Regions from separate parts of the Nocardioides sp. GCM10030259 genome, predicted to be linked through region 2. Evidence: riboswitches for the same ligand, from Rfam matches in the RefSeq annotation. Region 2 holds a riboswitch; the other holds the start of a gene.
What was found. Region 2 has a riboswitch for thiamine pyrophosphate ahead of ACFQQI_RS21080 (thiamine ABC transporter substrate binding subunit). Riboswitches for the same ligand answer to the same signal wherever they lie in the genome.
Positions count from the first base shown of each region.

Region 1 (10,973 bases), on a different contig from region 2:
CGCGGACAGCTTGTAGGTGATGACGCCGGTCTTCACGTCGTCCCTGTCGGGCAGGCCAAGATGCTCCTTGGGGGTGACGTAGCAGAGCATGGCGGTGCCGTGCATCGCGATCGTGGCGGCGCCGATGGCCGAGGTGATGTGGTCGTAGCCGGGCGCGATGTCGGTGACGAGCGGGCCGAGCGTGTAGAACGGCGCGCCGTGACACCACTCCTGCTGGAGCGCGACGTTCTCCTCGACCAGGTCGAGCGGCACGTGGCCGGGTCCCTCGACCATGACCTGTACGTCGTGCGCCCAGGCCCGCGTCGTCAGCTCGGCCAGCGTGCGGAGCTCGGCGAGCTGGGCCGCGTCGTTGGCGTCGGCGGTGCAGCCCGGTCGCAGGCCGTCGCCGAGCGAGAACGAGATGTCGTAGCGGGCGAAGATCTCGCAGAGGTCGTCGAAGTGGGTGTAGAGGAAGTTCTCCTCGTGGTGGGCCAGGCACCAGCCCGCCATGATCGAGCCGCCGCGCGAGACGATGCCGGTGATCCGCTCGACGGTGAGCGGGACGTGTCGCAGGAGTACGCCGGCGTGGATCGTCATGTAGTCGACGCCCTGCTCCGCCTGCTCGATCACGGTGTCGCGGAAGATCTCCCAGCTCAGCGCCGAGGCATCGCCGCGGACCTTCTCGAGCGCCTGGTAGATCGGCACGGTGCCGATCGGCACCGGGCTGTTGCGGATGATCCACTCGCGGGTCTCGTGGATGTCCTTGCCGGTGGAGAGGTCCATGACGGTGTCGGCGCCCCAGGTGGTCGCCCACGTGAGCTTCTCGACCTCCTCCTCGATCGAGGAGGTGACCGCGCTGTTGCCGATGTTGGCGTTGACCTTCACCGTGAAGCGGCGGCCGATGATCATCGGCTCGGCCTCGGGGTGGTTGACGTTGAGCGGGATGATCGCCCGCCTGGCGGCCACCTCCTCGAGCACGATCGCGACGTCGACGCCCTCCCGGATCGCGACGTACTCCATCTCCGGGGTGACAAAGCCCTCGCGGGCGTAGCGGAGCTGGGTGACGACACCGTGCCGACCCGCCACCCACTCCGAGCGGAGCCGCGGCAGGCCGGCCGACGGGTCGGAGCCAGGTCCGGCGGTGGTGTAGCGATCGAAGTGCTCCCCGTTGGTCAGCGCGACCCGGGTGAACGGCACGCGGATGTCGGGACGCGACCCGGTGCGGTGGATGGTGCTGTGCGAGGGGTGGAGCTGCATCTGTCCTCCTACTGGACTACAGGATGTGGGCCACGGGCCCGCGCCCGCGGCCGAGGGACCAGGACGCCGACACGGTGAGCCGGTCGACGACGAACTGCTGGGCGAGGCGTGCGGCCTCCGCCAGCGGGCGCCCGTGGGCGAGGTACGCCGCGAGCGCGGCGCTGTGGGTGCATCCGGTGCCGTGGTCGTTGTCCGTGGGCACCCGTGCGGCCCGTAGCGGCTGGCCGTCGAGCACGTCGACCGAGGCGCCGGTGACCAGCGACGGGCAGGGCAGCTCGCCCAGTGCCGCGCGCTCGTCGGTGTTCGGAGTGGCCACGGTCGCCCGGGGCAGCACCACCTCGCGGTAGGCGGCGACCAGGTCGGGTGCCGCCAGCACCGCACCGCTGGTGGCCACCAGGACGGGGTCGACGACGAGGGGTACGTCGGCCGGCAGGACCGCCACGACAGCCCGGGCGACGTCGGCCGACCCGAGCATGCCGGTCTTCACGGCAGCGACCGGCAGGTCGTCGAGGACAGCCCGCACCTGGGCGACGACGTCGTCGGGTGGCAGCGGGACGATCCGGTGCACCCCGAGGGTGCACTGCGCCGTGATCGCCGTGACGGCGACGGCGCCGTGCGCGCCGAGCGCGGCGAACGTCGTGAGGTCGGCGGCGATCCCGGCGGCACCGCCGGAGTCGGAGCCGGCGATGGTGAGCACCACGGGCGGGGTCATGCGATCGCCTCCAGCAGCTCGACGACGACGCGGTCCGGGTCGTCGGCACGCAGCACCGCGCCCATCACGGCGACGCCGTGGGCGCCGGCGTCGAGGAAGGACCGCGCGTTGCCCGCGTCGACACCGCCGAGCGCGAAGAACGGCGTACCGCCCGCGACGGCTGCTGCGGCCCTGACTCCCTCGACGCCGAGCGGCGGGCCGTAGCCGGGCTTGGAGAGGCTCGGCGCCACCGGCGAGAGGGTGACGAACTCGGCCCGCGCCGCCGCGACCTCGTCGACCGAGTGGCACTTGACCAGGTCGAGCTCGGGGACCACCAGCACCTCGGGCCCGGACTCGACCCGCGCGACGCCACCGGCCGGCACCACGACCAACAGCCTGGGCAGCCGGCGCATCACAGCGCCGCCCTCCCGCTCATCGGCGAGGAGGCGCGCGCCTCGGTCAGCCGAGGGATCCGGCCGGCCTCGCGCGCCCGGTGTCCCGCCTCGACCGCGAGCCGCAGCGCCGAGGCCATCGCGACCGGGCTCTCGGCCCGGGTGATCGCGGTGGCCGCGAGCACGGCGTCACAGCCGAGCTCCATCGCGAGGGCCGCGTCCGACGCCGTGCCGATCCCGGCGTCCAGGACGACCGGGACCTCGACCGCGGCCCGGACGCGCTCGATCGCCCACGGGTCGGTGATGCCGAGCCCCGATCCGATCGGCGACCCCAGCGGCATCACCGCGGAGCAGCCGACGTCGACGAGCCGGCGGGCGACGACGGGGTCGGCGGTGGTGTACGGCAGCACGGTGAAGCCGTCGGCGACGAGCTCGCCGGCAGCGGTGACGAGGCCGACGACGTCGGGCAGCAGTGACCGTTCGTCGCCGATCACCTCGAGCTTCACGACGCCGGTGCCGAGTGCCTCGCGGGCGAGCCGGGCAGTCAGGACCGCCTCCCTCGCCGAGAGACAGCCCGCGGTGTTGGGCAGCAGCGGCACGTCCTGCGCACGCAGCAGGGCGAGCAGTCCGGACGGTCCGAGGTCGGCCGAGCGACGCATCGAGACCGTGACGAATCCGGGGTCGGCCGCGGTGATGACGTCGACGAGGGTGGCCTGGCTGGGGAGCCCGCCCGTGCCGATCCACAGGCGGCTCTCCACGTCGAGGGTTCCGAGCTTCATCGACCTCACCCGCCCTGGAGCGCGGTCAGGACCTCGACGGCGTCCCCGTCGCTGAGCAGGGTGCCGGCCCAGTCGCCTCCGCACACCACCTCGCCGTTGATCGCCGCAGCGACTCCGTCGGTGCGCGTCACGAGCTGGTCGAGCGTGCAGGGCGAGGGCACCTCGCGAGCGGCGCCGTTGACGGTGATTCTCATGCGGGACTGACCTCCTGATCGAACCGCGATGGGTGGAAGGGCAAGGTTTCGGGTGGCGGAGCCGTGCCCTCGACGAGGGCGAGCACGGCTGTCGCGGTGATCGGCGCGAGGAGTACTCCGCCGCGGTGGTGGCCAGCAGCGATGAGCTCGCCCGTGGGCAGCCGCCCGAGGAGCGGGCCGTTGTCCGGCGTCCCCGGGCGGTCACGCGCGAGCACCTCGAGCACGGCGGCCTGCTCCAGCGACGGCACCAGGGCACGCGCCGCGTCGAGCAACCGGGCGACGCCGCCGACGGTCGGCAGCAACGGACCCGTCCGGTGCTCGGAGGTCGCGCCGACCACGACCTCGCCGTCATCGCGCGGGACCAGGTAGACCGCTTCGCCGTGCACCAGTCCGCGTACGACGCGCCGCGGCGGATCGTCCGAGCGGATCCGCAGGATCTCCCCGCGGACCGGGTGGATCGACGGGTGCGCCGCTCCTCCCGTGCAGCGGACCGTGACGTACGGCGGGGCCGGCTCACGCACCACCCGCCCGTCCAGCAGCCCGAGCAGGGTCGCCGTGACGACCCTCGGGTCCACCGACGAGTCGGTCGGCAACCAGGCGCCGCCGACGACCCGGTCGGACAGCGTGGGCTCGAGATCGAGCACGTCCACGTCGCTGACCGGCACGCCGCACCGCGCGAGCAGCTCCACCGACCGACGCACCACCGCGAGGTCCGAGGCGTCGCGGGCCACGAGCACGGCGCCGTCCTGGCCGAGCGGGACGCCGATGCGCTCCGCGAAGGACGGCCACAGCGCGGCCGACGCCAGGCCGAGGCGCAGCAACGTCTCCTCGCCGTACCACGCCTCCCCGGCCGGGGCGATCATGCCGGCCGCGGCGTACGACGCGCCGGTGCCGGGTGACGGGTCGTAGACGGTCACCTCGTGGCCGGCCTCCTGCAGCCACCACGCGCAGGTGAGCCCGACGATCCCGGCGCCGGCGATCGACACCCTCATGCGGCGGGGAGCGCCGCGGCGATCTCCTTCGCTGCCTGACATGGATCGGGTGCGCGGCTGACCGCGCCCAGCACCGCCACGCCGTGCGCACCGGCGGCGATCACCGCGGGCACGCGCTCGGCCGTGATGCCGGCGATGGCGACGACCGGCAGCACGCCCGTGACCGACGCCAGCCCGTCGACGCCCAGCGGCTCGGGCAGCCCGGCCTTGCTCGACGTGGCGAACACCGGACCGACCCCGGCGTACGACGCGCCGGCCGCCCGGGCCTCGAGCACCGCCGCCCGCGAGCGGCACGTGGCCCCGATGACGAGGTCAGGGGCCAGCGCACGAGCCGCCCGGACGGGCAGGTCCTCTGCGCCGAGGTGCACCCCGTCGGCGCCGGCCGCGAGCGCGACGTCGACGCGGTCGTTGACGATCAGCAGGCCGCCGGCCGGCCGGACCGCCTCGACGGCCGCGGTCACGAAGGCCAGCAGGCTCCGATCGTCGAGCGACTTGTCGCGCACCTGGATGGCGCCGACGCCGGCGGCGACCAGCGCGCCGAGCAGGTCGACCGGCACGACCGGAGTGATCACGTGAAGACGAGGAACCAGCACAACCGCTCACTTCCTTCGCCGGCATTACCCGGATCAGGTTCGACGGTCGGAGCGGCGTCAGCCCCATCTCAGCCCGTGCCTCGGGCTCCCGTGTGGACGCGAACGACCGTAGGTGACGATCGCGGGTCAGGGCAAGGGCGAGCTCAGAGCAGCGAGCCGGCCTTGTCGAGGACCGTGCGCAGGATGTGCTCCATCTCGTCGAAGTGCTGCTGGTCGCAGATCAGCGGGGGAGAGAGCTGGATGACCGGGTCGCCGCGGTCGTCGGCGCGGCAGTAGAGGCCCTCGGCGTAGAGCTGCTTGGAGACGAACCCGTAGAGCAGGCGCTCGCACTCCTCGTCGGTGAACGACTCCCGGGTCTCGCGGTCCTTGACCAGCTCGATGCCGTAGAAGTAGCCGTCGCCTCGGACGTCGCCGACGATCGGCAGGTCCTTGAGCCGCTCGAGGGTGGAGCGGAACGCCGCCTCGTTGGCCCGGACGTGCTCGAGGACCTGCTCCTGCTCGAAGATCTCGAGGTTCTTCAGCGCGACCGCGGTCGAGACCGGGTGGCCGCCGAAGGTGTAGCCGTGGGCGAACATCTGGCCCTCGGCGAGGAACGGCTGCATCAGCCTGTCGGAGGCGATCATCGCGCCGAGCGGCGCGTAGCCCGACGTGATGCCCTTGGCGCAGGTGATGATGTCGGGCTCGTAGCCGTAGCGCTCGGCGCCGAACATGTGGCCCAGCCGACCGAAGGCGCAGATGACCTCGTCGGAGACCATCAGCACGTCGTACTCGTCGCAGATCTCGCGCACCCGCTGGAAGTAGCCGGGCGGGGGCGGGAAGCAGCCGCCGGAGTTCTGCACCGGCTCGAGGAAGACGGCGGCGACGGTGTCGGGGCCCTCGTTCTCGATGGCGACCGCGACCTGGTCGGCGGCCCAGCGGCCGAACGCCTCGGGGTCGTCGCCGTGGACGGGAGCCCGGTAGATGTTGGTGTTCGGCACCCGGAACGTCGACGGCACCAACGGCTCGAACTGCTGCTTCAGCGGCGGCAGCCCGGTGATCGACAGGGCTCCCTGGGTGGTGCCGTGGTAGGCGATCGCCCGGGAGATGACCTTGTGCTTCATCGGCTTGCCGACGAGCTTGAAGTAGTTCTTGGCGAGCTTCCACGCGGTCTCGACGGCCTCGCCGCCGCCGGAGGTGAAGAAGACCCGGTTGAGGCTGCCGGGCGCGTAGCCGGCGATCTTCTCGGCGAGCAGGATCGCGTTCGGGTGGGCGTAGGACCACAGCGGGTGGAACGCCAGCTCCTTGGCCTGCGCGGCCGCGGCCTCGGCGAGATCGGTGCGCCCGTGGCCGAGCTGGGAGACGAACAGCCCGCCCAGCCCGTCGAGGTAGCGCTTGCCCTGCGCGTCGTAGATGTAGGCACCCTCACCGCGCACGATGATCGGCACGTCGGCCTCGGCGTACGACGAGTGCCGGGTGAAGTGCATCCACAGGTGGTCCTTGGCGGCCCGCTGCAGGGCGTCGAAGTCCGAGCTCATGCGTCCATCGTGCGCGGTCCAGTCCGGGAAAGGCAAGCGGATCCGTGGCGACACGGTGTGATTTGCGCGGATTCCGTTGTTGTCGGCCGAGAGCGTGTGACCTCCGGCTGGTAGGAATGCGCCATGACCAGGTACGGCCCGCAGTTCGGTCCCGACATCACCTTCCTCGGCGTCGACCGCGTCGACCTCGACGACGCCGAGGCCCTGGCCGCGGCGGACGTCGTCGTCGTGGGTGCGCCGTTCGACGGCGGCCCCTCGCACCGGCCCGGCACCCGCTTCGGCCCGATGGCGATCCGGCAGACCGACTACCTCCCGCACGACGGCTCGCGGCCGCACCTCGCGCTCCGCGTCGACGCACTCCAGGACGTGCGGGTCGTCGACGCCGGCGACGTGGAGATGCCGCCCGGCGAGATCGAGCGCGCCCTCGGTGCGCTCGAGGAGGCCGTCTACAAGGTCGCCTCGGCCGGAGCCATCCCGCTGGTGCTAGGCGGCGACCACTCCATCGCGCTGGCCGACGCCACCGGCGTCGCCCGCCACCTCGGGTTCGGCAAGGTGTCGATGATCCACTTCGACGCCCACGCCGACACCGGCGACATCGAGTTCGGCTCGCTCTACGGGCACGGGCAGCCGATGCGGCGGCTCATCGAGTCGGGTGCGCTGCGCGGCGACCGGTTCCTCCAGATGGGGCTGCGCGGCTACTGGCCCGGGCCCGAGACGATGAGCTGGATGGCTCAGCAGAACATGCGCTCCTACGAGATGACCGAGATCGGCAGGCGCGGGCTCGAGGAGTGCCTGGACGAGGCGTTCGAGATCGCGCTCGACGAGTGCGACGCGGTCTTCCTCTCGGTCGACATCGACGTGTGCGACCCGGGCCATGCCCCCGGCACGGGCACGCCGGAGCCCGGCGGCCTCTCGAGCCGGCAGCTGCTCGACGCCGTACGCCGCATCTGCCGCGAGCTCCCCGTAGCCGGCATCGACGTCGTCGAGGTGTCGCCGCCGTACGACCACGCCGAGATCACGGCGTTCCTCGCCAACCGGGTCTGCCTCGAGGCGCTCTCGGGCCTGGCCGTCCGCAGGAACGGCATCTCCCACGACCCGGCGGGACCGCTGCTGGAGGGCAGGTGAGCACGGTCTTCCGCGCCGGCGCCGTCTTCGACGGGCACCGGTACGGCGGGCCCGCCGACGTCCTGGTGGACGGTGGGCGGATCGTCGCCGTCGGGTCCGACCTGCGCGGCGACGAGGTCGTCGACGCGGCGTTCGTGTCGCCCGGCTTCACCGACGCGCACGTGCACCCGATCCAGGGCGGTCTCGAGCGGCTGCGCTGCGACCTGTCGGAGCTCGGCAGCCGGGAGGAGTACCTCACGTCAATCAGGGAGTACGCCGCCGCCAACCCGGACCAGGACTGGATCCTCGGCGGTGGCTGGGCGATGCCGGCGTTCCCCGGAGGCACGCCGAGCGCGGCCGAGCTGGACAGCGTGGCGCCGGACCGCCCGGTGTTCCTGCCGAACCGCGACCACCACGGCGCCTGGGTCAACAGCCGCGCGCTCGAGATCGCCGGGATCGACGAGCGCACCCCGGACCCGCCGGACGGGCGGATCGAGCGCGACGCCGCCGGCCGCCCGAGCGGCACCCTCCACGAGGGCGCGACCGCGCTGGTCTCGCGGCATTTGCCGCGCACCACCGCCGATGACTACTACGCGGCGCTGATGGCCGGCCAGTCCTACCTCCACTCGGTCGGCGTGACGTCCTGGCAGGACGCGATCGTCGGCGCCTACTCCGGCATGGACGACCCCGCGTCGACGTACGAGACGGCGGCCGCGAACGGCGACCTGCGCTCACACGTCGTCGGCGCGCTGTGGTGGGAGCGGCGGCTCGGCGTCGAGCAGGTCGCGGACCTGGTCGGCCGCCGCGAGGCGATGACGGGCGGGCGGTTCCGCGCGACGACCGTGAAGATCATGCAGGACGGCGTCGCGGAGAACTACACGGCGGCGATGCTCTCGCCGTACCTCGACAGGTGCGGCCACCCGACCGACAACAGCGGCCACTCGTTCCTGACGGCGGAGGCGATCCGGGACGCGGTGCGCGCGCTCGACGCGGCCGGCTTCCAGGTGCACGTGCACGCGATCGGTGACCGCGGCGCCCGCGAGGCGCTCGACGCCTTCGAGGGCACGAACGCCGAGCGGCGCCACCACATCGCCCACCTGCAGGTCGTCCACCCCGACGACGTACGCCGCTTCGCGGGCCTGGGCGTCGCGGCGAACGTGCAGATGCTCTGGGCCTGCCTCGACGACCAGATGGCCGAGCTGACACTGCCGTTCCTGGGCCGCGCAGCAGAGTGGCAGTACCCGTTCGGCGACCTCGAGCGGGCCGGCGCTCGGCTGGTGGCCGGCAGCGACTGGCCGGTCAGCACGCCCGACCCGCTGCAGGCGATCGAGGTCGGCGTGACCCGGCGCGATCCCGAGAGCGACCGCGAGGCGTTCCTGCCCGAGCAGGCGCTCGCGCGCGAGACGGCGTGGGCGGCGTACACGTCGGGCTCGGCGTGGGTGAACCACCGGGACGACGCGGGCGTGCTGCGGCCCGGCGCGGTGGCGGACCTGGTGGTGCTGGACCGGGATCCGTTCACCGAGGCGGATGCGCGTGTGGCCTCGACCTGGATAGACGGAACCCCCGTCTACACCGCCTGAATCAACGAAATCCGTGCCCGGGGCGATCAGCCCCTACAGATTCCGTTGCCCGCCCTCTAGGCTCGCGCCATGGCTGACCAGCGCTTCAAGAACGTCATCAACGGAGAGCTCGTCGACAGCGCGTCGGGCGAGACCTACGACATCCTCGACCCGACCACCGGCGAGGTCTACGCACAGGCGCCGAAGTCGGGCGCCGAGGACGTCGACCGGGCGTACGCCGCGGCCGCCGCCGCCTTCGAGGAGTGGGGCCGGACGACCCCGCAGGACCGGTCGAACGCGCTGCTGAAGATCGCCGACGCGATCGAGTCGCGGGTCGAGGAGATCAACGCCGTCGAGTGCAAGGACACCGGCAAGCCCTTCCAGATCACGATGGAGGAGGAGATGCCGTACGCCTCCGACCACTTCCGGTTCTTCGGCGGCGCGGCGCGCGTGCTCGAGGGCCGGTCGGCGGGGGAGTACATGGCCGACCACACCTCGTGGATCCGGCGCGAGCCGGTCGGCGTCGTCGGCCAGGTGACGCCGTGGAACTACCCGCTGATGATGATGATCTGGAAGATCGCCCCCGCGCTCGCGGGCGGCAACACGATCGTCCTCAAGCCCAGCGACACCACCCCGGCGAGCTCGACGCTCCTGGCCGAGATCGCACAGGAGTTCCTGCCGCCGGGTGTGCTCAACGTGGTGACCGGCGACCGCGACACCGGCCGCGCGCTGGTGGCGCACAAGACGCCGCAGATGGTCGCGATCACCGGCTCGGTGCGCGCGGGCATGGAGGTCGCCGAGTCGGCCTCGCACGACCTCAAGCGGGTGCACCTCGAGCTGGGCGGCAAGGCGCCGGTGATCGTCTTCGACGACGCCGACATCGAGAAGGCCGCCGAGGGCATCGCGGGCGCCGGCCTCTTCAACGCCGGCCAGGACTGCACCGCGGCCACTCGCGTGCTCGCCGGCCCGGGCATCCACGACGAGTTCGTCGCCGCGCTGACCGAGGCCGCGAAGGGGATGCCGACGGGCATGCCCGACGACGAGTCCACCTACTACGGCCCGCTCAACAACCAGAACCAGTTCGACCGCGTCTCCGGCATGGTCGACCGGCTGCCCGACCACGCGAACGTCCAGACCGGTGGTGCCCGCAAGGGGGAGAAGGGCTACTTCTACGAGCCGACCGTGCTCTCCGGGCTCCAGCAGGACGACGAGCAGATCCAGAACGAGATCTTCGGGCCGGTGATGACCGTGCAGCGGTTCAGCGACGAGGCCGAGGCGCTGCGCTGGGCGAACGGCGTTGAGTACGGCCTGGCCTCCAGCGTCTGGACCAAGGACCACGGCCGCGCCATGCGGATGTCCCGAGGCCTCGACTTCGGCGTCGTCTGGATCAACACCCACATCCCGTTCATCTCCGAGATGCCGCACGGCGGGTTCAAGCACTCCGGCTACGGCAAGGACCTCTCGATGTACGGGCTCGAGGACTACACCCGCATCAAGCACGTCATGTCGTACATAGGAGATTGACTGTCAGCAGCGGTGGTTTCGAGACAGGCGCTAGCGCGCCTTCCTCAACCACCGGAGCACGGTGGTTGAGGAGGTTGCGCTGGCAACCGTCTCGAAACCATCGTCTCGCCACACCACCGGAGCACGGTGGTTGAGGAGGTTGCGCTAGCAACCGTCTCGAAACCATCGTCTCGCCACACCACCGAGAAGAGACACGATGAGGATCCTGCTCGTCGGCGCCGGGGGCGTCGGCGCGGCCTTCGCCGCCATCGCGGCCCGCCGCGACTTCTTCGAGACGATCGTCGTCTCCGACTACGACCTCGCGCGCGCCGAGAGGGCCGCCGCCTCCGACGGCAGGTACGTCGCGGCGCAGGTCGACGCCTCCTCGGCCGCAGCCGTGGCCGACCTGTGCCGCG
Region 1 is NZ_JBHTDF010000009.1:130,542-141,514, reverse strand. Features, by position in the region: gene thiC (phosphomethylpyrimidine synthase ThiC) at 1-1,236, opposite strand, end outside; gene ACFQQI_RS11670 (bifunctional hydroxymethylpyrimidine kinase/phosphomethylpyrimidine kinase) at 1,253-1,948, opposite strand; gene ACFQQI_RS11665 (thiamine phosphate synthase) at 1,945-2,340, opposite strand; gene ACFQQI_RS11660 (thiazole synthase) at 2,340-3,098, opposite strand; gene thiS (sulfur carrier protein ThiS) at 3,104-3,292, opposite strand; gene ACFQQI_RS11650 (FAD-dependent oxidoreductase) at 3,289-4,284, opposite strand; gene thiE (thiamine phosphate synthase) at 4,281-4,856, opposite strand; TPP riboswitch at 4,871-4,979, opposite strand; gene ACFQQI_RS11640 (aspartate aminotransferase family protein) at 5,021-6,391, opposite strand; gene speB (agmatinase) at 6,515-7,516, shown strand; gene ACFQQI_RS11630 (amidohydrolase) at 7,513-9,075, shown strand; gene ACFQQI_RS11625 (gamma-aminobutyraldehyde dehydrogenase) at 9,145-10,578, shown strand; gene ACFQQI_RS11620 (saccharopine dehydrogenase family protein) at 10,775-10,973, shown strand, end outside.
Region 1: another riboswitch for thiamine pyrophosphate. It lies ahead of thiE (thiamine phosphate synthase); the one in region 2 lies ahead of ACFQQI_RS21080 (thiamine ABC transporter substrate binding subunit).

Region 2 (10,973 bases):
CGTCGTCGAGGGTGAGCATCAGAGCGCTCCGACCGAGGGGACGCGCAGCCGCTCGACCGCGAGCATCACGACGGCGGTGGTCGCGGCGAGGACGACGGAGGCGGCGAGGGCCATGCCGTAGTTCATCGCACCCGGGTGCCCGATCAGGTGGAAGATCACGATCGGTACGGTCGGGTTCTCCTCACGGGCCAGGAACGACGTGGCCCCGAACTCCCCCAGCGACACCGCGAAGGCGAAGCCGGCCGCGGCCAGCAGCGGCTTCCAGAGCACCGGCAGGTCGACGCTGGCGAACGTGCGCATCGGCCCCGCGCCGAGCGAGGCCGCTGCCTGCCGCTGCCGGTCGTCGACGCCGCCGAGCGCCGGCGCCAGCGTGCGTACGACGAGCGGGAGGGCCACCAGCGCCTGGGCGATCGGCACCAGCAGCGGGGAGTCGCGGAAGTCGAGCGGGGGCTCGTCGAGCGTGATCAGGAAGCCGAAGCCGAGCGTCACCGCGGACACCCCGAGCGGGAGCATGAACAGGCCGTCCAGCAGGCCGCGGACCCGGCGCTCGGCGCGGCTGTGCGAGCGCCGCGTCACGACGACGGCGACCAGCAGGCCCAGCGTCAGCGACATCCAGGTGGCGTCGACCGCGGTGCGCAGCGACGTCACCAGCGCGTGGGTGACCGGCACCAGCAGCGCCTGGCGCGATCCCTCGGTGGTCAGCGCCCGGTAGTTGTCGATGCTCCAGGCGTCGCCGACCCGGAGGGAGCCGACGACGAGCGCCGCGACCGGCAGCCCGACGAGCACCACGACCAGCCCCGTCGACAGCAGGCTCGGCCAGTCGCCGCGCGAGGGGCGCGGCGGGCGGTCGGTCGAGCGGGCGAGCGTCGGGTCGGGCACGGCGCGCAGCCGGCTGGTGATGAGCAGCAGCGCGGTGATCGCCAGCAGCTGCACGATCGAGAGCGCAGCCGCCGCCTGAAGGTCGAGCAGGTTGGTGGTGAGCAGGTAGATCTCGGTCTCCACCGAGGAGTAGCGCAGGCCGCCGAGGGTGAGCACGACGCCGAAGGCAGTGGCGCAGAAGAGGAAGACCACGCTCGCCGCCGACACGATCGCCGGGCGCAGGGACGGCAGCGTGACGGTGCGGAAGACCTGCGCCGGGCTGGCCCCGAGCGCCGCGGCGGCCTGGGCGGGGCGCGGGTCGAGCGACTCCCAGGCCGCGCCCACGGCCCTGATCACGACGGCCACGTTGAAGAAGGCCAGGCCCGCGATGATCGCGACGGCGGAGCCGTCGAACCCCAGGAAGCCCAGCGGCCCGGCCTCGCCGATCAGCTCGCGGAACGCGACGCCGACGACCACCGTCGGCAGCACGAACGGCACCAGCAGCGCGGCCCGCAGGGCGCGGCGGCCTGGGAACACACGACGGTGCAGCAGGTGCGCCGCGGGTACGCCGAGCAGCACCGCGACCGTCGTACCGGCCAGCGCCGACCAGACCGTGAACCAGACGACCCGTACCGTGCGCGGCCGGGTCAGCACCTCCGCCACGGCGCCCGGGTCGAACGTGCCGTCGACGACGAACCCCTCGCCGATCATGCCGCTCACCGGCAGCACGAAGAACACGCCGAGGACGGCCAGCGGCACCGCCGCCAGGCCGACCAGCGTGGCGATGCGCCTCATGCCCGGGGTCTCATCGACTGGTGACGTCGCTCCAGTCGCGCAGCCACTCGTCGCGGTGCTCCGCGATGTCGGCCGGGTCGACCTCGAGGGGCTCGGTGGGCTGCTCCGCGAACGTCGCCCACTCCGCCGGCAGCTCGACGGACGCGTCGACCGGGAAGACGTACATGCTCGTCGGCAGCGCCGCCTGCACCTCCGGCGTCAGCAGGAAGTCGACGAGGGCCTCGGCGCCGTCGGTGTTCGCGGCCCCGTCGAGCACGCCGGCGTACTCGACCTGCCGGAAGCAGGTGTCGAGCAGCGCGCTGGTCGTCGACGAGCCGTCGTCGGCGATCGTGAACGCCGGCGAGGAGTCGTAGGACAGCACGATCGGGCGCTTGCCCTGGCCGCCTCCCTGCGTGAAGTCGACCTGGTAGGCGTCCGACCAGCCGTCGGTGAGCTTCGCGCCGTTGTCCATCAGGCGCTCCCAGTAGTCCGGCCACTCGTCGCCGTACTCCGCGATGGTCGCCAGCAGGAACGCCATGCCAGGCGAGCTGGTGGCGGCGCCGGAGGTGACGAAGAGGTCGCGGTACGCCGGGTCCGCGAGGTCGTCGAGCCCGGTCGGCGGCTCGAGGTCCTGGTCGGCGAACCAGGTGTCGTCGATGTTCACGCAGACGCTGGCATTGTCGACCGGCGTCAGGGCGTGGTCGTCGTCTCCCGGCAGGCGGTACTGGTCGGCGCCCTCGGGCAGCGTCGCGTCGTACGCCGCGAAGACGCCCTCCTCGAGCGCCCGCGAGGCGAAGGTGTTGTCGACGCCGAAGGCCACGTCGCCCAGCGGGTCCTCCTTGGTCAGCACCAGCTTGTTGGTGAGCGCCCCGGCGTCACCGGAGGCGCGGACGACGAGGTCGTAGCCGGACTCCTGCTCGAACTGCCTCTGGAGCTTCTTCGGCAGCACGAACGACTCGTGGGTCACGAGCACGACCCGGTCCGACTGCTGCTCCTCCGACTCGCTGCCGCTGTCGTTGCCGACGGTCGAGCAGGCCGACGCCGCGAGGACGGTGGCCAGGACGGGTGCGACCATGCGCATGTTTCTCAACTCCGACTCCCTTCGCCGGTGCTAACCGGATCAGGTTCATAGGGTCTGCGGCTGGTCCGCACTCTCAGCACGCTCGCGCGTGCTCCCCTGTCTTGTGGAGTCGAGCCTAGTCCCTCAGCGGGTCAGCGCGGTCACGGCGTCCAGGCGGGCGAGCTTCTCCGGGTTGCGTACGACGTAGAGGCCGGTCACGAGGCCGTCCTCGACGACCATGCTGGCGATCGTGTCGATCTCGCCGTCGATGACCACGCGCAGGGCGGGCGCGCCGTTGACGACCACGACGTCGGCCGCGGCGTCGAGGCCCTCGGAGACGGCGGCCAGGAAGCGCACCACCTTCTCCGCGCCGAGGATCGGGCGCAGGGCGGCCTTCTTGAGGCCGCCGCCGTCGGTGACCAGGACGACGTCGGGCGCGAGCACGTCCATCAGGCTCTGGATGTCACCGGTCGACGCGGCGCGCACGAACTGCTCGAGCACCCGGTCGCGCTCGACCTGCGACGCCTCGGCGCGCGGCCGTCGCTCGGCGACGTGGGCCCGGGCGCGGTGGGCGATCTGCCGCACGGCGGCCGGGGTCTTGTCGACCGAGGCCGCGATCTCGTCGTACTCGAAGCCGAAGACCTCGCGCAGCACGAACACCGCCCGCTCGGTCGGCCCGAGCGTCTCGAGCAGGGTGAGCATCGCCAGCGAGACCGAGTCGGCGAGCTCGACGTCCTCGGCGACGTCGGGCGTCGTCAGCAGCGGCTCGGGCAGCCACGGCCCGACGTACGACTCCCGCCGGCGGGCGTTGCTGCGCATCCGGTCGATGGCGAGCCGCGTCGTGACCCGCACCAGGTAGGCGCGCTCGTCGCGCACCTCGTCGAGGTCGACCTTGACCCAGCGCAGCCAGGCCTCCTGGAGCACGTCCTCGGCGTCGGCCGCGGAGCCGAGCATCTCGTAGGCGACCGTGAACAGCAGGTTGCGGTGCTCGACGAAGAGGTCGGTGGCGCGGCTCTTCCCGCCCATCATGCGTGCCTCACAGTCGACGACGGTACGGCGAGCGGCAGCTCGCACACATCCGAATATCCCTGGCTCTGCAGGCCGGCGGCGGAGTTGAACCGCGAGCGCATGTTCTCCACGGCGATCATCTGGGTGAGCTCGACGACGGCCGGGGTCCCGAGCTGGTCGACGAGGCTCGCCACCATCTCGTCGGTGACGGTCATCGGCGTGGTCGACATCGCGTCGGCGTACGCGAGCACCTCGCGCTCGAGCGGGGTGAACACGTCGGACTCCTGCCAGCGCGGCACCTCGCGGACCTTGGCCTCGTCCAGCCCGTCGTTGTGCGCGAGGAAGTAGCCGAAGTCCAGGCACCAGCTGCAGCCGATCGTGGCGGCACTGGCGAGCTGTGCGTAGGACTTCAGGGCCGGGTCGAGCTCGCGCCACTTCGCGACCTTGCCCTCGAACCCGAGCACCGCCTTGAGCACCGGCTTGTGGTGGAAGTAGGTGTGGACGCCGTCGGGCACCTGCCCGTAGGTGCGTCGGCGTACGCCGTCAGGAACTTCCCGTAGAGCCCGGTGATCGGTGCCTTCGGGATGCGGAACGTGCTGGGCATGTCTCCTCCTCGGATCGTGTCGGCCTCGTGTCGGCATGAAGACGCCGGCCGACCCGTCCGTGTGACAGCCCTACGCTGAACCCCATGCCGAGCCGTCGCCACCAGTTCCTCGCCTGGGCGATCCCGCGGATGCGGAAGTCGGGCGAGATCCTTTCTGCCGACGCCGAGAAGGCCCGGCTGGAGGCGTTGCACCGCACGCTCGAGCCCCGGCTGCCGACCCAGGCGGTGCGCGGCTTCGACAAGCGGTTCTCGGTCGTCACCGAGCAGGTGCAGGGCGAGCGCGGCGCGTTCGCGTCGTACGTCGTGACGCCGCGCCACAGCGACCCGGGCACCACGGTGGTCTACCTGCACGGTGGTGGGTACGTCGCCGGCATCGACCCCTTCCACCTGCGCTACCTCGCGCGGCTGGCGGAGGCACTCGACGCGCGGGTCGTGGTGCCGGACTACCCGGTGGCCCCCGAGCACACCTGGCGCGACTCCCATCACGCGCTCGCCGACCTCACCGCCCGGTGGGGGAAGGACTCCGACCGGCTGGTGCTCGCCGGCGACTCCGCGGGTGGCGGCTACGCGCTCGCCCTGGCGCTGACGCTGCGCGACCGCGGCGGGCCGCAGGCCGACCGGCTGCTGCTGATCGCGCCGTGGGTGGACCTGACGACCAGCACGCCCGAGACCCACCAGTTCTCGGCCCGCGACCCGTGGCTCTTCCTCAGCAAGCTCGAGACGTACGCCGGGTGGTGGGCGGGCTCGCCCGACGACCTCGGCCGGCCGGAGGTGTCACCCGCCCTCGGCGACCTGGCCGGGCTGCCGCCGGCGCTGATGTTCTGCGGCACCCGCGACACCCTCGCCCCCGGCTGCCGGCTGCTCGAGCGGCGTGCCGCCGAGGCCGGCTGGGACCTCGCGTACGTCGAGGTCGCCGACCTGGTGCACGTCTACCCGCTGCTGCCGTGGATCCCGGAGGCCCGGGACGCCTGGGCGCGGACGACGGAGTTCCTCCGATGATCACGATCACCGCCGGCCCGTTCACGGCCCTGGACGCGCCCACGGCGTACGCCGTCTGGAAGCTCCGCCAGGACGTCTTCGTCGTCGAGCAGGACTGCCCCTACCCCGACCTGGACGGCCGCGACGACGAGCCGGGCACGCGGCACGTGCTGCTCCGCGACGACGACAGGGTGCTGGGCTACGCCCGGGTGCTCGACGACGGCGACACCTGGCGGATCGGGCGCGTCGCGCTGGCCGGGCCGGCGCGCGGTCGCGGCCTGGCCGACCCGCTCATGCAGACCGCGCTGCAGGTCGCGAAGGGGCGCGACGTCGTGCTCGACGCCCAGTCGCCGCTGGCGGGGTGGTACGCGACGTTCGGCTTCACCCAGGACGGCCCGGAGTTCGTCGAGGACGGGATCCCGCACATCCCGATGCGCAAGCCGGCCTGACGCTCATCCCTCACGCAGCGGCGTGTGCGGCATCCAGTCGTACACGACCGACGTGCGCAGCAGGATGTCCTGCACGCTGTGGGACCGCGGGTTGATGACGCACCAGACGAGCCCGACCGGGAAGAGGACGTAGAACACCGCGCGGGCCAGCGCGACGAGGACCCCGATCCGCCGACCACGCCACCCGACGACCCGCAGCCCCATCACCTGGCACCCGACGGTGCGCGCCACCCACGCCCAGGCGACCCAGAGGTAGAGCACGGACAGCACGAAGCCCGACGTCAGGGACAGCAGCGGGATCGGCTCCCGGAAGTGGAAGGTGCGCGGGTCGAGGAAGAACAGCACCCCGTTGACGCCCAGGTAGGCCGCGCCGAGCGCCGCCGCGACGACGAGGCCGTCGATGACGGCGGCGACCAGGCGGCTGACCAGGCCCGCGGGCTGCCCCTGGAACGGCCGGGCCTCGCGGGGCAGGTGGCTGAGGTCGGGCTCGGTCACGGAGCCTCCGCAGGGCGGCTCGGTCGACGACGGCTGCGGCGCACCCGGACCCGGTCCACGGCCCGCCCGATCGCCTCGTCGGCGGAGATGCCTTGCATGCGGACGCCGCGCACGGTCTCGGAGGCCATCGACCCCGTGGACTCCCGGATGATCTCGGGCAGGTCGACCTCGGCGATCACGCCCTCGGCGAGGCCCACCAGGTCCACCCGGTCGATGACGGCGTCGACGTCGACGCGCGCCACGATCGCGTCCAGGTCGACCGTCGCGACGATCCCGTCGAGGTCGACCCGCTCCCGGACGATGCGGTCGAGGTCGATGCGGGCCACGATCGCGTCCAGGTCGATCCGGGACGCGACCGCGTCGATGTCCACCCTGCCGACGGCGCCGTCGAGGTCGACGGACGCGACCAGCTGGTCGAGATCGACGTACCGCCGCACCAGGTCGGTCAGGTCCATCCGGGCGAGCAGCTCGCGGGCGAGCACGGGGACGAGCTCGTCGAGGAGCCTGACCACCTCGCGGCGCAAGGCTCGACGATGCACCTCGCCGCGGCGTGCGGCCGCGACCAGCGGGGGCCGCAGCACCAGCGTCACCACGGGGGTCACGACGGGTCGGGCGACCGGCGCGGTCACGGCCACGACCCGCCGGCCGGCCCCGGTCGCGAGACCGGCGGCCACCGCTGCCGCGCCGAGGGTCGCGTCGAGCGCCATGACCACACGCATCGGGTCCTCCTGACGACGATCCGTCAGCCCAGAGTGGACCCACGGACCGTCACCGGCCTCACCCGGTACGGACGAGAAGGGGTCAGGCGGGGGACACGGCCGCGAACACCACGCCGTCGGCGGTGTCGTCGCAGGTGGCCTGCCCGCGGGCGACGAGCAGCTCGAGGTGGGCCTTGGTCTCCATCGAGGCCATGCCCTGCGCGAAGGAGTCGAGCTCGTCGTACGGGTGGTCATGGCGGGTCCACGGCAGCTCGAGGGCGACCTCGTGCCCCGTGCGCGGGCCGGCGGCGAGCGCAACGAGGCTCTGGTCGAGCCGCTCCTCGTGGTGGGCGAGCAGCTCGTCGACGCGGGCGTGCGACGACGGGGCGACCGGTCCGTGCGCGGGCAGCACCGTGAGGTCGGGCAGCGAGCGCACCTTGGTCAGCGACGCCATGAAGTCGCCGAGCGGGTCAGCGACCGGCGGCACCGTGAACCCGATCGACGGGGTGATCGTCGGCAGCACGTGGTCGCCCGCGAACAGCAGGCCGGCGGCCTGCTCGGCGTACACGTAGTGACCGGGGGTGTGGCCGGGCGTGTGCACCGCGTCGAGGGTGCGCGCGCCGACGGCGATCTGCTGGTCGCCGGAGAGCCAGGTGTCGGGGTACTGCCACCACGCCGGGTCCGGCAGCTCGCGCGGGCCCTGCGCCCACTCGTCGGCGATCTCGTGAGCGCCGGCGGTGCGGAGCACGGCGAGGAACGGGCTCTGCTCGAACTCCGCGGCGTTGTTGAGCAGGTCCAGCCCGGGCTTCTCGTCGAGGCCGAGCGCCACGTCGGCGCCGTACTCGTGGCCGAGCACGGTCGCGAGCGTGTAGTGGTCGCGGTGGATGTGGGTGACGAGGAACCGCGTGATGTCGCCGAACCCGTAGCCGATGTCGCCCAGGCACCGCTCGAGCAGGTCGCGCGCCACCTCGATCGACCAGCCGCCGTCGATCAGCGTCAGGCCCTCGTCGGTCTCGATCGCGTAGACGTTGACGGCCTTGAGGCCGTCCATCGGCAGCGGCAGCGGGATCCGGTGGATGCCCTCCGCGACCCGCCAGGCGCCCTCCTTCGACCAGTGCTCGCCGGAGTCCGGCGAGACGGCGTGCGCGGTGGACGTCGTGGAGGTGGTCACGTTCGGACCTTACGGTGCGACGTCCGGGAAGCCGAGGTCGAGGGTCGGCTGCTGGATGCCGCCGTCGATCTCGATGAGCTTCCCGGTGACGTACTGCCCCGCCCGCGACGCGAGGTAGAGCACCCCGGCCGCGATGTCCTCCGGCTCGCCGACCCGACCGAGCGGCGTCTTGGTCTCGAGCTGGCTCATGAGCTCCGGCTGGCCCGCGACGTACTCCAGCGCGCTGGTCATGATCGAGCCGACGTAGATGCCGTTGACCCGGATCCTCGGCGCGAGGTCCTGGGCGGCCATCTTCGTCCAGTGCGCCAGTGCGGCCTTCGCCGTGCCGTAGGCGACGAAGCCGCGGTCCGCCGTACGGCCCATCATCGAGCTGATCGTGACGACGCTCTTCTGCTTGTCCTCGTCCTTCAGCATCAGGGGTACGGCGGCCCGGGTCAGCGCGTGTGCGGTCGCCACGTTGAAGCTGAACGCCTCGTTGAGGAACCGGGGGCTCGTCTGGAGGAACTCCTTGGGGAAGGTGCCTCCGACGTTGTTGACGACCGTGTCGAGCCGGCCGAGCTCGTCGTACGCCGCCTGCGCGAGGCCGGCGACGGCGTCGAGGTCGCTGAGGTCGGCGGCCACGACGACGCAGCGCCGCCCGGTCGCGCGGACCCGCTCCGCCACCGCCTCGAGCTGCTCGGCGGTGCGGGCGGAGATGAGCACGTCGGCGCCGGCCTCGGCGAGCGCGACGGCGGTGGCGGCGCCGAGGCCGCGGCCGGCGCCGGTGACGATCGCGACCTGGCCGTCGACGGAGAAGCGGTCGAGGATGCTCACTGCGACACCAGCCCCTTGCCGGTCACGAGCGGGAGGTCGAGCGCGGTGACGAGCCCGCCGTCCGCGGCGACGACCGCGGGCACGCAGTTCACGAGCCGCTGGGCGGTGACGATCATCCCGGAGACGTTGTGGTCGCCGTGCTCGCCGTGGTGGGTGAAGTCGCACTGCATGTGCGGCTCGCCCTCGATCACGACGCGGTAGCAGCCGCCACCGTCCGGCGGGGTCGGCCACTCCGGGACCTGGTCCGGTGCGGTCCGGGTGATGTGCTCGAGCACGACGCGCGGAACGCCGTCGACCGTGCCGATGACCTGGAAGCGGACCGCCCCCATCGTCCCGGCCTTGACGACGCCGGACACGCTCTCGGCGTCGACCTCGGCGGGCCGGCGGTCGACCTCCTCGACGAGCGGCTCGTCCAGGGTGATGCCGAGGCCGGCGGCGATCTGCCGGACGACGCTCCCCCACGCCATGGAGAGGATGCCCGGGGCCCAGAGGAAGCCCGGCTCGTCCATCGGCCTGCCGAATCCGAAGAGGTCGTTCATGACGACCGGCTGGTAGTAGGTCGAGTAGTCGCAGATCTCCATCACGCGCACCTCGTCGATGCGCTGGGAGAGGCTGGTCAGCACCAGCGGCAGGACGTCGTTGGCGAACCCCGGATCGATGCCGTTCACGTGCAGGCTCGCGCCGGTGGTGCGCCCCGCGTAGGCGATCCGCTCCATCAGCTCCGGCGGCAGGATCCGCTCGGGCCACTGCAGCAGCACCGGTCCGCTCGAGACCACGTTGACCCCGGCCTCGAGGAACCCGATCAGGTCGTGGATCGACTCGAAGACCCGGTCGTCGGTCATCGCGGTGTGCACGATGCAGTCGGGCTCCAAGGCCAGCAGCGCGTCCGTGTCGGTGGTCGCGAGGACGCCGAGCTCACGGCCGAGCTCCGCCAGCTCGCCGGCGTCCCTGCCGTCCTTGGCAGGGCTGGACACCCAGACGCCCACCAGCTCGAGGTCCGGGTGGGCGTCGATGCCCTTGATCGCGTGGCGGCCCACGGTGCCCGTGGACCAGACGACGACGCGGTACGGCGTACGTGGCTCTCCCATACCGGGCAATCTAGAACACGTTCTAGTGCGCTGGGAAGGGCGCCGGAGCTGTAACGGGGTGTTGTGGCACCTGAAGGCCGGTCACACCGGGTCAGCAGAGGTCACAACACCCCGTTACAGCTGGCCGGCCGGCTCGACGTCGATCACCGGGCAGCGCGTGCCGGAGTAGATCGTGGGCATGCAGCGGTTGCAGTGGATGCAGATGCCCTCGGTGGCGCGGCCGGCGGCCAGCCGGTCGACCAGGTCGGGCTCGCGGAGCAGCGCGCGGCCCATGGCGACGAAGTCGAAGCCGTCCGACATCGCCTGCTCCATGGTGTCGAGGCGGTTGATGCCTCCGAGCTGCATGAGCGGCATCGACAGGGCCGCGCGGAACTGCAGCTGCTTCTCGCGGAAGTAGGCCTCCTCGAACGGGTAGCGCTTGAGGAAGCCCTTGCCCAGCGGCGTCCTCATCCCGAACCGCACCAGGGGCGGCATGGTCGCCGCGAACTCCGACACCGGCGCCTCGCCGCGGAAGAGGTACATCGGGTTCATCAGCGACGAGCCGCCGCTCAGCTGCAGGGCATCCAGGCACCCGTCGGCCTCCAGCATCGCGGCGTACTCCAGTGACTCCGCGGTCGTCACGCCACCCTTGAAGCCGTCGGAGACTGAGATCTTGGCGGTGACCGCGCAGGAGTCGCCGACCTCGTCGCGTACGGCGCGGGCGACCTGGCGGCCCAGGCGCGCCCGGTTGTCGAGGGAGCCGCCCCACCCGTCCTTGCGGCGGTTGAGCCCGGGGGCGAGGAACGACGAGATGAGGTAGCTGTGCGCCATGTGCAGCTCGAGGACGTCGAAGCCGGCGTCGACCAGCGTGCGCGCGGCGGCGACGTAGTCGCGCGTGATGCGGGTCAGGTCGGCCTCACTGGCGGAACGCACCATCTGCATCGACAGCGGGCTGGGCATCCGGCTGGCCGCGAGGGCGTGCACGCCGTTCGATCGGC
Region 2 is NZ_JBHTDF010000025.1:345,722-356,694, forward strand. Features, by position in the region: gene ACFQQI_RS21070 (ABC transporter ATP-binding protein) at 1-19, opposite strand, end outside; gene ACFQQI_RS21075 (ABC transporter permease) at 19-1,653, opposite strand; gene ACFQQI_RS21080 (thiamine ABC transporter substrate binding subunit) at 1,664-2,707, opposite strand; TPP riboswitch at 2,713-2,821, opposite strand; gene ACFQQI_RS21085 (RNA polymerase sigma-70 factor) at 2,837-3,721, opposite strand; gene ACFQQI_RS21090 (carboxymuconolactone decarboxylase family protein) at 3,718-4,215, opposite strand; gene ACFQQI_RS21095 (alpha/beta hydrolase) at 4,389-5,303, shown strand; gene ACFQQI_RS21100 (GNAT family N-acetyltransferase) at 5,300-5,731, shown strand; gene ACFQQI_RS21105 (RDD family protein) at 5,735-6,226, opposite strand; gene ACFQQI_RS21110 (hypothetical protein) at 6,223-6,945, opposite strand; gene ACFQQI_RS21115 (MBL fold metallo-hydrolase) at 7,028-8,095, opposite strand; gene ACFQQI_RS21120 (SDR family oxidoreductase) at 8,105-8,908, opposite strand; gene ACFQQI_RS21125 (diacylglycerol kinase) at 8,905-9,996, opposite strand; gene ACFQQI_RS21130 (NADH:flavin oxidoreductase) at 10,111-10,973, opposite strand, start outside.